DNA from 3 places in the Sanguibacter sp. Z1732 genome. Region 3 is predicted to be linked to each of the others. Evidence: predicted binding sites of a transcription regulator. Region 3 holds the regulator's gene; each other region holds the start of a gene.
The links. The regulator HrcA, encoded in region 3, represses chaperone genes, less so after heat shock. The targets are predictions, from matches to a motif close to TTNGCACTCGNNNNNNNCGAGTGCNAA.

Region 1 (4,375 bases), 1.6 Mb from region 3:
GCACTCCATCGACCCGGTTGAGCACCCGCATGAGGATCGGGATCTGGGACTTCAGCAGTGTCCCGGGCGTGGTGTGCGAGCGGCCCCCCGGGAGCATCCTGGCCCGCTCGGGCGCCAACCGCCGGTCGATCGTGGCCGCGCTCATCCGGGAGAGCAACTCAGCCTTGGCGACACCTCGGGGCTGTTCCCGAACACGGTGGTTCGGGGAGCACAAGGGCATCCCCGCACGGTCACGCTCCGCGTGAAGATCGGTCGCCGGACTCCTCTCCGATGTCCTTGAGCTCGTACGGCGCGAGCACCATGTGGAGGCACAACCACCAGGTGTAGACGCTGGCTGCTCCCCACAGGGCTGCATCGGTCACGAGTCCGTGGGCGATCTCGTTGCGCAAGTTCGGCCCGACCTGTTCGAGCAGCACCGACTGCAACTCGAAGGCGAGGTTTTCACCCAAGAACACCTTCGACTCAGGCATCTCGAGAAGCGAGCCGAGCGCCTTTTCGGTCTCAACTCCGTTGTCGCCGATGTTGAGCGTATGGAGACCTTGAGCCTTGAGCCGCAGTCGCACCATCTGCTCGATCTGCGGCACCAGGAGCGACAGCGCCGAGGGCATATCGCCGTTGAGTCCGTGCCAGATGCCTCGCGCCCACAGGCCGGCATGGCGAATGGGAACCGTCGGGGACTCCCGGCACACTGATTCCACGAACGCCAGGTCAAATCGGTGCTCGGTGCTGATGACCTCGAGCGCCGGTGCAATGAGAGTTTGGACGACGAGCCCGATCCGATGATGGTTGCGGCTCACCAACTCGTCGATGATTTCCTGTTCAGACGGCTCAGATGCGGGGTCACCCGCCCCAACGCTGACCTTGCGTCCGTCCCCGCTCATCGTGGACCTAGTCAGCAGCCGGAGGATGCCGTTCGCAAGGTGTTTGCGTGCAGACTCCGTCTGCTCATCGAGGTCGAACAGCGTCGCAATTCGGGAAAGGGCGAGCAGGGCCGCGGGACGCTCCAAGCCCGATACTCGGTTCTGAGCCTTCTTCACGAACTCATAGATCTCGATCGGTTCTCGCTCGAGCGGGCTCATCTCCTCGAGCGAGAGTTCGCGCAGTTCCCGCAGCCATTGTTGTCGCTGGCTGATCACCTCTTCAAGCCCATGGGCAGTGCGGTACTTGCGCGGCAACAACCGCAGCGCTTCGAGTGACTTCTCCAGCGGCCCGCTTGCACCGAGCGCGGAGCGCTCCCTCGCCATCCGCATCTCGGCTTCCGTCGCGTACGAGTCGGCAACCAGGGCCTGGCACCGGCAGGCGCCCTCATCACGCTGGCCGCGGTTCCACCATGCGGACGCTTCGCGCAGGAGCGCACGCTCGGCCCGGCTTCCTCGTGTTGTGTGTGTCGCGAACTCCTCCAACCGCTCTCCCAGGGCACGCGCCTGTTCGGGGGTGGTCTTGCCAGCACCCCGAAGGACCTCGGACACTTGTGCCTGGAGGTAACCGTTGCCCCCGTCGCCAGCGAGGAAGGCCACCAACGTGGACGTGAGTTTCTCCAACACGGCCGCGCCTGGCTTGCCTTGCCGTCGTGCCAGTTCCACGACCCGGCGGTAGCTGTCATGTCCAGAGCGTACCCACGCATCCCAGGTCAGCGGCACCGCCAGGTATGCATCGGCGGCCATGAGCGCCACCGTCGGATCGCGAGGGAACCGGTAGGTCCACACAACGTCGGCGATCCTGGCGCGCAGCACCACCGGCTCGATGATAGGGAGTGCCTGTGCGAGGAGCGTCAGTTCGGCTGCGTCGAGGTCGCTGGGAACAACCGTGCGCGATCCGCCTGACTCCATGGCCGGAGAGAACGGCTCGTCCCAAGAATCCGGGTTGAGCATCGCCGAGGTGGCACGCGCCATGGCAGTCAGCGTGCGTGATCGTACCGAGGAGCTGCCCTCGCTCTCGTGGGCGCGTTGCGCCAGATCTGCGAGCAGACAGTGCAGCACCTCCGCAGCCTCGAAGACGGCGACATCCTCGCTCTGGCTCACAGCCTCCCACCAGGAAGCATCGGGCACCTCATCTGCCGCCTCCTCGGCCTGGCAGGAAGTGCTGGATGCTGGCGGGGTCGTCGAGTCATCGTCGTTGGCCATGCCTCAACCCTAGGCAAGGCGCGGCACGAATACGGCGCGGCCGGCGGGCCATGCGCGAGGTGCCGAACAACCTCGGCGCGAGCAGCATGATCGGCCTACGGGACGTCAGTCAGCGCCAGCGCCTAGCGACGGCCAGGGTCGGGACGGACTGCTGCACGCGTCCTCAGGGTCGGCGGGCTCATAGCCGGTCACTGCCAGGTCCTCTTGCCAGGCCCTCATCGATGTCGGCTTGAGATCGTCGCTCTCGGACGAGTTCCGGGTGAACCAGAGAGCCCCCGCGATGCTGTCTGCAATCAGACGAACGCTTCCAACCCGCGAATGACCCAAGACATTATCGCGACCCCCTGCGCGCTGCTGCGACACTTACTCAGGGAGACTAATCGCGAGGACTGACTCTGACCATCGAAGCGGCGTCATTCCTCGATCGACTGCCAGCGGCCCTCCTTCTCCATGTCCGGAGGCGGAGGAAGGTCGGACGCCGTGTCGTTGTAGTGGGTGCTCACGGTGCTCACGTAGTCGCGCAGCATGCGATCCAACTCGGGTAGTTGCTCGTTTACAGTTGTCATGTGCTCGGACTTGATGCCCTTTTGCATAACGAACCCGAGTTCGGACAACTTGTTGATTTCCACGTCCAGGCGCTCCGCTTTCTCGACAGCCCACGAGGGACCGAGCACGCGGAGCGCGAGCACGGCACCACGAAACCTGTCCTTCGTGCGGTTGAACTCGTCCATCATCTCTGAAAGGCCCTCGGGGGCTCGTCGGTACTGCGCCTTCACGTAGATGCCGTGAAGCAGCGATCGAATAAGCCCGGCGGTGTCGCGCGCAAGTCCTACCGCTTGGAGCACCCGTTGCCGCTCTGCGGTTTCTTCTGCTTCTCGCGCCTGGCGTTCCGCGTCGCCGCGAAGCGTGCGCTGATTCAGCCACCATCCGAGGACGATGCCTGCCGGACCGAGCAGCCACGGGATCACGTCTTGCACCATGCCGAAATTGTGCCGCACAGCACCGACACTCGACCGGAACCAGGACCGCACGGGCGGCATAGTGGCGGAAGGCACCGGGTCTCGGGTTTGCGGCTTCGGACTGTCTCGCAAGCCGAACGTTCAACGCAGAAGCGCTCCGCTGACCTGCGCCAACGTCCGTGCTCATTCCGGGCCGTCCCGTTAGACCAGTCCGGTGATGTGACCGGTGAGGGGGCGTTATCTGAACGCGCTCTCGGTGACCCCGCAACAAGCGGGCGTGGCAGGCGCTGTCCAGCATCGGCTGGGGCGGGCCAGCGTGGTTCCAGGGCCACGAGGGCGTGTCATGCCGCATCCGCGTAGTGCCGCGACGAGGGACTCCACCCCAGGTATCGGTCCAGGGGTGCGCCTCCTCCCCCCGGGGAGGAGGTGGGGCACGCCCGATCTCGTCGCCAGGGACGTTCTACTCCCTCTCGGCCGCTCGTAGCGTCGTCAGTGTCGCCGGCAGCAGTGCCGGTGGGAACTGGAGCAGAGCACATGATCGAGGTGACGCACCTGACCAAGCGCTACGGCGCCGCGACGGCGGTGGACGACCTGTCCTTCACCGTGCGGCCCGGCACGGTCACCGGCTTCCTGGGACCGAACGGGGCCGGGAAGTCGACGACGATCCGGGCGGTCGTCGGGCTGGAGAGGCCGACGTCCGGTTCCGCCACCGTGGGTGGGCAGCGGTACGCCGACCTGCCCGCCCCGCTGCAGGAGGTCGGCACGATGCTCGACGGCCGGAACGCTCATCCCGGACGCACGGCGCTCGGCCACCTGATGGGACTGGCGCGCACGCACGGCATCGGTCGGGCGCGCGTCGAGCAGGTGATCGGTCTCGCCGGCCTGGAGTCCGTCGCCCGTCACCGGGTCCGGACCTTCTCACTGGGCATGGGCCAGCGACTGGGCGTCGCCGCGGCCCTGCTGGGAGACCCCGCCACCCTCATCCTCGACGAGCCGGTCAACGGCTTGGACCCCGACGGCGTGCGGTGGATCCGTCATCTGCTGCGGGCCCTGGCCGCCGAAGGGCGGACCGTGTTCCTGTCCTCCCACCTCATGAGTGAACTGACCGAGACCGCCGGCCGAGTCATCGTCATCGGACAGGGGCGGCTGCTGGCCGACGAGGACCTGCAGACGCTCGTGGCCGCGACGGCCGGCGCCGGTGTGGTGCGGGTCCGGGGGGTGGACCCCGGCCCTTTGGCCCGCGCGCTGGAGGACCGCGGGGCCACCGTCGTCATGTCGCAGGCGGGCGTGCTG
Region 2 (4,375 bases), 1.6 Mb from region 3:
CACCGCGGGGAGGCCCTGCGCGTGCGACGTGCAGCCGACGGCGAACCCCAGACTCTCGACGTCGGCACCTTCGTCTTCACCCGCCGGCCCTACGAGCCCAGCGAGTTCATCCCCGGCGGGCTGGACGGCGGCGGCTGGCCCGTCACCTAGCGCTGCCCAGGCGTCGTGACCGGTGGTCGGTACAGTCGAGGCGATGTCGAGTGACCATGACGCAAACAGGATCTCCCGCCGCAAGTTGTTGGGCTCCGTGGGGGCGGTCGGCGTGGCCGGCGCGGGCGCGCTCGGAGCAGCGGCACTGATGCGCTCGCGATCCGAGCCTCCCGGCTTGGACGACCCCGCCCCCGAGCCCGCGCCCCGGGGGGTGTACATGCAGGCATGGGAAGGCACCGGCGGCTTCGACCAGGGCAGCCACGACGGCACCGCGGTCGATCCCGACGGGCGCCTGGTCCTGACCTCGCCCACCGGCACGGTGGAGTACACCGACCCCCACACCGAGGTGGCCCGCACCTACGACACCGCCACCTGGACCTCCCCGGAGGTCCAACTGCCGTTCGCTGGCACCGAGGTGATCCCCTCTTGGAACGCGCGAACGCCGTCGGGCACGTGGGTGGAGGTAGCCGTCCAGGGGATCACCGACTCCGGTGAGCGCACCGACTGGTACGTGCTGGCCCGCTGGTCCCGGGGCGATGACGCCCCCGACATCCAGCGCGGTACCGTCGAGGGGCAGCGCGACACGCGGGCCGGTGTCAATGTGGATGTGCTGGCGATGCGGCACAACCACACCTTGACCGGACTGCGAGTGCGGGCCACGCTGCACCGGGTCGCCGGCGCCGCGCAGACCCCTGAGGTCGCCCTGCTCACCGCGATGGCCTCGGCGATTCCCGACGAGCGGGCGGTACCGGTCAGTGAGCCGGGGGAGGCCGCCGGGATCGTGCTGGACGTGCCCGCCTACTCACAGCACCTGCACAAGGGTCACTACCCGGAGTGGAACGGGGGAGGGCAGGCCTGGTGCTCACCGACCTGCACTGCGATGGTGCTGGACCATTTCGGCCTGGGCCCCGATGCCGAGGAGACCGGATGGGTGGATATCGAGGGGGAACAGCGCCCCCAGGTTGACCACGTCACGCGGTATGTCTTCGACTACACCTACGGGGGCGCCGGGAACTGGGCGTTCAACGCGGCCTACGCCGGAGAGCGGGGCGCCCGGGCCTACATCACCCGGCTGCGGTCACTGCGCGAGGCCGAGGAGTTCATCAGCGCCGGCATCCCCCTGGTCTGCTCGATGTCGTTCACCGAAGCCGACCTCGACGGCGCCGGATACGGGACGAACGGGCACCTGCTGACGATCGTAGGGTTCGACTCCGACGGAGACGTCGTGGTCAACGACCCGGCCTCCCAGGACGAGGCCGACGACGGCAAGGTGCGCGTCACCTACCGCCGCGACCAGTTCGAGAGCCTCTGGCTGACCACGTCGGGCGGCCTCGTCTACGTCATCGCACCCCCGGGCCACGCCCTGCCCGAGCCCGTGGACGCGGCGGAACCGAACTGGGTCTGAACCGGCTGGCACTCACGGCATCCTTTGGCCCACACTGCAGGCCGCGGCTACGCGCCTCATCTCACGGTGATCTGGGGCCGTCCCGGCTCCAGTTCCAGGTGGGCTGAGACCAGGTCACCATCGTCGATCTGCTCAGCCCGTCGTACCGCCACCTTCACCGGCAGTGCGTACAGGCCTTCCTTGGGGAACATGGAGGTCTGCCAGGTGGTGGCACCGATGCGCGCTCGGACGGGGATCGCCCCCCAGCCGTAACTGACGTCAGCGGCCACGGCGTGGATGTCGGCACTGATCGGCTCGGGTACGGTGATGAAGTAGAACGGGGCGGGGCCGCGCCAGTACCAGATCTCGCCCTCGAAATCCCAGGTCATCACTGCTCCTCGACCGCTCAGTCTAGGCTCGCTGCGGCACGCCCGCGATGGGCATCGGGTGTCAGGTGCGCACGACCATCGCCCGCACGCGGTTACCGCCGTCCTCCCACTCGCTCACGCGTCTCCAGTTCGCTTCACGGAGGCGCTGGTCGATGAGCTCCTCCCAGGTGGCCGGGCTCAGCCGCGCGGGCAGCGACAGTACCTCCACCTCGACGCGAGTGGAGGGGATGGTCACCGAGATCTGGCCGGGGGGTTCGTGATGCTCACCCCCGGGCGACTCGGAGTCCACGGCGATGATGCGCTGGGCATGCTCGGCCGCGACCGACCAGATCTCGCCTTCGGTGGCTACCGATTCATAGCCCCCCGTGCCCTCGATCTCATTGCCCGCGCCGTCGCGCTCGACCGTGTAACTGAAGGTGGCCTCGAAGACGGCGTCAACGTCGACGTCATCGGTGTGCTCGGCCAGTGCCGGAACCAGTGACTGCTCGATCGCTTCGGCCCTGGTCCGGTACCGCTTCGGGTGAGACACGCTCCTGCCTCCGTACGCAGGTGGACCGGTGGTGGCGGGCCAGCCCGGCCGGGCACCCGCCACCACCGCATGGTTCAGCCCGCTTGCTCGATCCTGGACTGATTACTCGAGTGGGCAACCTCGATCTTGCGAGGCTTGGCTTCCTCGGCCACCGGGATCGTCAGCGACAGCACCCCATCGGCGTATGAGGCGTCGATCCGGTCCACCGACACCCCGCTACCGAGCATCAGTTGGCGCGCGAATGTGCCGGTGGGCCGCTCCCGCGCGAGCCACTGGGTCTGTTGGTTCTCCGCCTGTCCGCGCTCAGCACGGATTGTCAGCGTCTGGTCCTCGACGTCGACATCGATCGAGGACGGATCGACCCCGGGAAGGTCCATGTTCAGAACGAACTTGTCCCCATCGCGATACAGGTCGATCGGCATCGCATTGCTGCGTCCGGAGGACATCACTTGTCCCAGCGCATTGCTGAATACACGGTCCATCTCGCGGAACGGGTCGATTCGCGTTGCCATCACCATCACCTCCGAGTGGATACCCGGGCCCGGACCTTCCAGGCCCGATGAAGACGACCGTTGTCACGGCCGATTTTAGCACTCTCATGCCGAGAGTGCTAACGGCTGGTGCTCACGAATTGGGGTGACACGGGTGCGACCATGGGGTGATGACGACATTCGACGAACTGCTCGCCGAGGGTGCGGCGGTACCCACCGAGGGCTGGGACTTCAGTTGGTTCGCCGGCCGGGCCAGCGAGGAGCGCCCGCCCTGGGGCTACGCCGGACTGGTCGCGCAGCGATCGGGCACCGCGCGGGCGATGCTCGACGTCCAGACGGGTGGGGCCGAGGTGCTCGCGCAGATACCGCACGTCCCACCACTGCTGCGCGCCACCGAGTCCTGGCCCCCGAACCTCGACCTGGCCCGCCCACGACTGACGGCGCTCGGGGGCCAGGTGGTGCAGGTGGAGGACACCGAACCGTTGCCGTTCGACGACGGCACCTTCGACCTGGTGGTCTCCCGCCACCCCACCGTGGTGCTCTGGGAGGAGGTCGCCCGGGTGCTTCGTCCAGGCGGAACCTACCTGTCCCAACAGGTGGGGAAGGCCAGTGTGCACGAGTTGTCGGAGGCGATGCTGGGGGACTTCGAACCCTCCGACGGACGCAGTCCGGAGCGAGCGGTGGCCGCCGCCGAAGGGGCCGGGCTCCGGGTGCGGGACCTGCAGACCGCCCGCCTACGGATGGCCTTCAACGACATTGCCGCCGTGGTGCACTTCCTGCGCAAGGTGATCTGGATCGTGCCGGGGTTCACCGTGGAGGCCTACCGTCCGCAGTTGGAGCTCCTGCATGAGCGCATCCAGGCCGAGGGCCCGTTCGTGGCGCACAGCACCCGGTTCCTGATCGAAGCGGGCCGGTAGCCGTGACGGTGGTGCCCAGTGGAGGCGCAGTGCCCTCGTCCGTGGTGGCGCGGGCCGAGTGGCGGTAGCGTGGGGGCCATGAGCATCGCCACCGCCACCCGCGTGGAGCGGGCCGAACTGTTGGACTTCATCCGCCCCCGGCACCGGGTCACGCTGATCACCCACAAGGCCAGCGGAGGGCTGCAGGTCTCGCCGGTGAGCGCGGGAGTCGACGAGGCCGGCCGGGTGGTGATCGCCACCTACCCCGAACGAGCCAAGACCACCAACGCACGGCGCAACCCGCAGGTCTCGATGCTGGTGCACTCCGATGAGTGGAACGGGCCCTACGTGCAGGTGGACGGGACGGCCGAGGTGCTCGACGTACCCGAGGCCGTCGAGCCACTGGTGGAGTACTTCCGCAGCATTTCGGGGGAGCACCCGGACTGGGCCGAGTACCGCGAGGCCATGGTGCGCCAGGGCAAGTCCCTGCTCCGCATTGAGATCACCGGCTGGGGTCCGATCGCCACCGGTGGCTT
Region 3 (4,375 bases):
GATGAGCCGCTTGGCCAGGTCCACATCGCCCTTGGGGCCACTGAGCGCGATCTGGTTCCCGCGCACGTGCACATCGAGGCCGGGGAACCCCTCCTCCACGGCACGGAGCACCTCATCTCGCTGACCGAGCAGGGCCACCATCGGGACGTGCGCCGGTACGGTGACCTCCTCGCGGACATGGCCGGGTTGCGGTTCAAGGGTGGGATCGGTCATGGGCCGGGCCGTCGCCCAGGGTCTCCTTGCTCGGACGGGGTCCACACATCGTGGGGACCGGACACTGCGGAGTCTACGAGATCGACCGATCCGGCCGTGGTCTGGCCCTCGGGTCAGCGTCCGGAGAAGCGGTCCCGCAGCCGTGAGAACATCCCGGAGCCGGCCGGGGCCAGCCGCCCCTGCGGGCGTTCCTCACCGCGCTCGGCGGCCAGGTCCTTGAGTAGCCCCTCCTGGGTCTCGTCCAGCCCGGTGGGCACCCTGACCTGGATGTGTACGTGCAGGTCACCGCGGCGGCCACCACTGCTGAGCACACCCACGCCCAGTCCGCGCAGGGTCAGGACCTCCTCGGGCTGGGTGCCGGCACGCACGTCGATGTCCTGGTCGCCGTCGAGGGTCTCGATGGTCAGCACCGTGCCCAGCGCCGCGGCCGTCATCGGCAGTTCCACCGTGCAGTGCAGATCGTTGCCGCGGCGGGTGAACGTCGGGTGGGACTTCTCCCGGATCTCCACGTACAGGTCACCAGGGGGTCCACCGCCCGGACCGGTCTCACCCTGACCGGTGAGTTTGATCCGGGTGCCCTCGTCCACCCCGGCGGGGATGTTGATGTTGATGGTGCGGCGGGAGCGGACGCGACCCTCGCCGGAGCACTCGGCGCACGGGTGCTCGATCACGGAGCCGAAGCCCTGGCAGGCCGCGCACGCCTGGCTGGTCATCACATTGCCGAGGAAGGAGCGGGCTACCCGCTGCACCGAACCGCGGCCCCCGCACATGTCACAGGTGCGCGGACCCGTCCCGGGCGCACAGCAGGTGCCGTGGCAGGTTTGACAGACCACGGCGGTGTCCACCTCGAGGTCCTTGGTCACCCCGAAGGTGGCCTCCTCCAGCGTGACGGTGACCCGCAGCAGCGCGTCCTGGCCGCGCCGGGCCCGCGGGGTGGGGCCACGCTGGCCGCCGCCACCGGCAGCGGCGGAGAAGAAGTCGAAGATGTCGGAGAACGGGAAGTCCCCACCGCCACCGCCGTTCATCCCACCCAGTCCGCCGGCGTCGTACTGGCGACGCTTGTCCGGATTGGACAGCACGTCATGGGCGGCGGCGATGTCCTTGAACTTCTCGGCACCATCCGCTCCGGCCACGTCGGGATGGTGCTGGCGCGCCAACTTACGGTAGGCGCGCTTGATCTCCTCGGTACTGGCGTCGCGTTCGACACCGAGAACGGCGTAGTAGTCGCTCACTGATCGCTTTCTTGACTCATCGACTCAGGCGGACAGGATCCTGGACAGGTAACGCGCCACGGCGCGGACCGTGGCCATCGTGGTGGGGTAATCCATGCGGGTCGGGCCCAGGACCCCCACCTGGGCGATCGCCTGGCTTCCGGTCCCACCGTAACCCCCCGCGACCACGGAGGTCTCGGACAGGTGCTCGGAGGAGGTCTCGCGACCGATCCGTACCGCCGGCGAGGCACCGGAGGCGTCCTCGGCCATCTCCGAGAGCAACCGCAACAGCACCACCTGCTCCTCCAGTGCCTCCAGGACCGGTGAGATGGTGCGGGTGAAGTCGGTGTCGGATCGGGCCAGGTTCGCCGTCCCGGCCATCACGATCCGATCCTCGACGTCCTCCCCGACGGTATCCAGCACCGCGCTCACCACCTCGGCGACCATGGCCCGCTCCTCGGGGTCGAAGACGTTCTCCAGATCGGTCAGTGCGCTGCGCAGCCCGGGCAGTTCCCGGCCGGCACCCAGGGCGTTGATCCGGGCCCGCAGTTCCCCGAGCACCGCCGCATCCATCGCCTCGGGCATCGCCACCATGCGCTGTTCCACGCGCCCGGTGTCGGTGATGATGACCACCATCAACCGGGTAGCCGAGACGGGGATCAGTTCGACGTGGCGCAGGGCCGACCGGCGCAGAGAGGGGTATTGCACCACGGCCACCTGCTGGGTGAACTGGGCGAGCAGTCGCACGCTGCGCTCCAGCACGTCGTCGAGGTCCACCGCGCCCTCGAGGAAACCGGCGATGGCACGGCGCTCAGCCACCGATAGGGGCTTGAGCGCGGCGATCTGATCCACGAAGAACCGGTAACCCTTGTCGGTGGGGATCCGGCCGGCCGAGGTGTGCGGCTGGGCGATGTAGCCACCGTCCTCCAGCGCCGCCATGTCATTGCGGATCGTCGCCGGTGACACGCCGAGGTTGTGCCGTTCCACGAGGTTGCGGGACCCGACCGGCTCACGGGATCGCACGTAGTCCTGCACGATCGCGCGCAGTACCTCCAGTTGACGTTCCGAACTCATCCCGGGCCTCCTCTCCGCGTGGTCCCTCATCATGCGCCTCATGGTCGGCACCGGCGCCCCGAGGGCCCTTGGTGCCGTGATCGACCGCCACCGGCGGCAGTGTGGATCAGCACTCACCGGTTTCGAGTGCCAATTCTACGCGTCGCTGCGCCGAATACCCCAGCGATGTGCGTAGCCTCACCCGGATGAGCCCTTCGCAGTATCCAGGATTCGATCGTTACGGCACCGACGTGCTCTCCGCCGACCCCCACCCGGTCGCCGCACCGGTGCCCAAGGTCCCGGCCCAGGTGGGCCTGGTGGTGGAGGACGCCGAGACAGGCTTCACCGGTGCGGTGGTGCGGGTGGAGAAGTCCGGCGGGATGGTCGTGGTGGTACTGGCCGACCGGCACGAGAAGGAGCGGGCGTTCCGGCTCGGGCCCGGGTTCTGGGTGGACGGTAAGCCGGTGCACCTGGTCCTCCCACCGGCCAGTGCTCGGACTACCCGGGCCCGCACCGCCTCGGGTTCTCGCGCCGTGACCGGCGCCCGGGCTCGGGTGGCCCGGGCTTCCCGGATCTGGGTGGAGGGACGCCACGACGCTGAACTGATCGAGAAGGTCTGGGGCGAGGACCTGCGCCTGGAGGGAGTCGTCGTGGAGATGCTCGACGGCGTGGATCACCTTGCCCGCGCCGCAGCCGACTTCGCGCCCGGTCCGCACCGGCGCCTGGGGGTGCTGGTGGACCATCTGGTGCCGGGATCGAAGGAGTCCCGGATAGCGGCCGAGGCGATGCGCGCATGCGGCGCGCAGAACCTGCTGGTGCTGGGGCACCCGTACGTGGACGTGTGGCAGGCGGTCAAGCCCGCCCGGCTCGGGCTGACCCAGTGGCCCTCGGTGCCACGGGGCGTCGACATCAAGGTCGGCACCCTGACGGCACTGGGTTGGCCGGCCGAGACCCAGGCCGATGTCGCGCTGGCTGGAAACGCATCCTGGGCCGGGTGCGGTCCTACCAGGACCTGGAGCCGGCACTGCTGGGCCGGGTGGAGGAACTGGTCGACTTCGTCAGCGCAGGTCCCCAATGACGGGCGCTCAGCCGCGGAACAGGGTGAACACCCAGTAGCCGATCAGCACCCCGGCCGGGCCCGCCGCGGCGATCAGCACGCTGCGCCGCACCACCGCACCGGCCTGCCAACTCAGCACGGCGGCCGCCGCGATCAGCACCACGATGGCCGCCGAGACCACCGGGGGCCACGCGCCCAGCCCCACGATCGCGGCCAGGCCCAGGACCAGCCCGATCAGGATCGGCATCAGCATCCACGCCGCTTGCTCCGGGACTTCCGGACCGGACCGTTCCTGATCCGCACCGGAGGGTTGGGCAGCGCCCGCGTCACCGGGTGCGCCATCGGGCCGGGACGGTGCGCCGATGACGCCGGTCGTTGCCTCACCGGGTCCGGGCGCCAACGTCTGGTCGTCGCCGGCGTAGCCGGGACCGGGCGACTCGCCGGCCTCGGGCGGTTGCACCGGATCGATCCGGAAACCGCCCTCGGCGGCGGTGGGGTAGGCCGAGCGCAGCGGCGGGGCGGCAGCGTAGTCGCCGACGGGCCAGGGCCCTCCCGGCTCGCCCGGTTCCCCGGTGCCGGCACCGGGTGGAGGAGTGGTGGGGGTCGGCGCGGTCGGTGCGGTGGGCCCGGCCGGCTGCCCGGCCGACGGTTGCGTCGGCGGCACACCCGGCTGGTTCGTCGACCGCTCGGCCGGCTCGACCGGATCGGCCGGCGTCGGCGCTTCCTGAGTCATCCCACCCACCTGTCGTCGCTGGTCATGGCCAGAATAGGCCACCCCGGCGGCATCACTGCGGCGCAGTTCGTCCCAGGCGTGCCCCTCAGCCCAGCACGCGATGCACCA

Region 1: ACRRRO_RS07910 (DUF4209 domain-containing protein) is a predicted target of HrcA. The motif match lies at 2,233-2,259, and genes of this name have one in related genera.
Region 2: ACRRRO_RS02535 (Hsp20/alpha crystallin family protein) is a predicted target of HrcA. The motif match lies at 3,040-3,066, and genes of this name have one in related genera.

What each region holds. Positions count from the first base shown of each region.
Region 1 is NZ_CP194857.1:1,480,836-1,485,210, forward strand. Features, by position in the region: gene ACRRRO_RS07905 (hypothetical protein) at 1-245, shown strand, start outside; gene ACRRRO_RS07910 (DUF4209 domain-containing protein) at 231-2,123, opposite strand; gene ACRRRO_RS07915 (hypothetical protein) at 2,537-3,103, opposite strand; gene ACRRRO_RS07920 (ABC transporter ATP-binding protein) at 3,617-4,375, shown strand, end outside.
Region 2 is NZ_CP194857.1:449,998-454,372, reverse strand. Features, by position in the region: gene ACRRRO_RS02555 (serine hydrolase domain-containing protein) at 1-150, shown strand, start outside; gene ACRRRO_RS02550 (C39 family peptidase) at 194-1,555, shown strand; gene ACRRRO_RS02545 (DUF1905 domain-containing protein) at 1,612-1,923, opposite strand; gene ACRRRO_RS02540 (hypothetical protein) at 1,985-2,452, opposite strand; gene ACRRRO_RS02535 (Hsp20/alpha crystallin family protein) at 2,527-2,964, opposite strand; gene ACRRRO_RS02530 (class I SAM-dependent methyltransferase) at 3,114-3,860, shown strand; gene ACRRRO_RS02525 (PPOX class F420-dependent oxidoreductase) at 3,939-4,375, shown strand, end outside.
Region 3 is NZ_CP194857.1:3,105,352-3,109,726, reverse strand. Features, by position in the region: partial or broken gene ACRRRO_RS16305 (PhoH family protein) at 1-213, opposite strand, end outside; gene dnaJ (molecular chaperone DnaJ) at 327-1,445, opposite strand; gene hrcA (heat-inducible transcriptional repressor HrcA) at 1,470-2,498, opposite strand; partial or broken gene ACRRRO_RS16290 (DUF3097 domain-containing protein) at 2,684-3,555, shown strand; gene ACRRRO_RS16285 (hypothetical protein) at 3,563-4,267, opposite strand; gene hemW (radical SAM family heme chaperone HemW) at 4,353-4,375, opposite strand, start outside.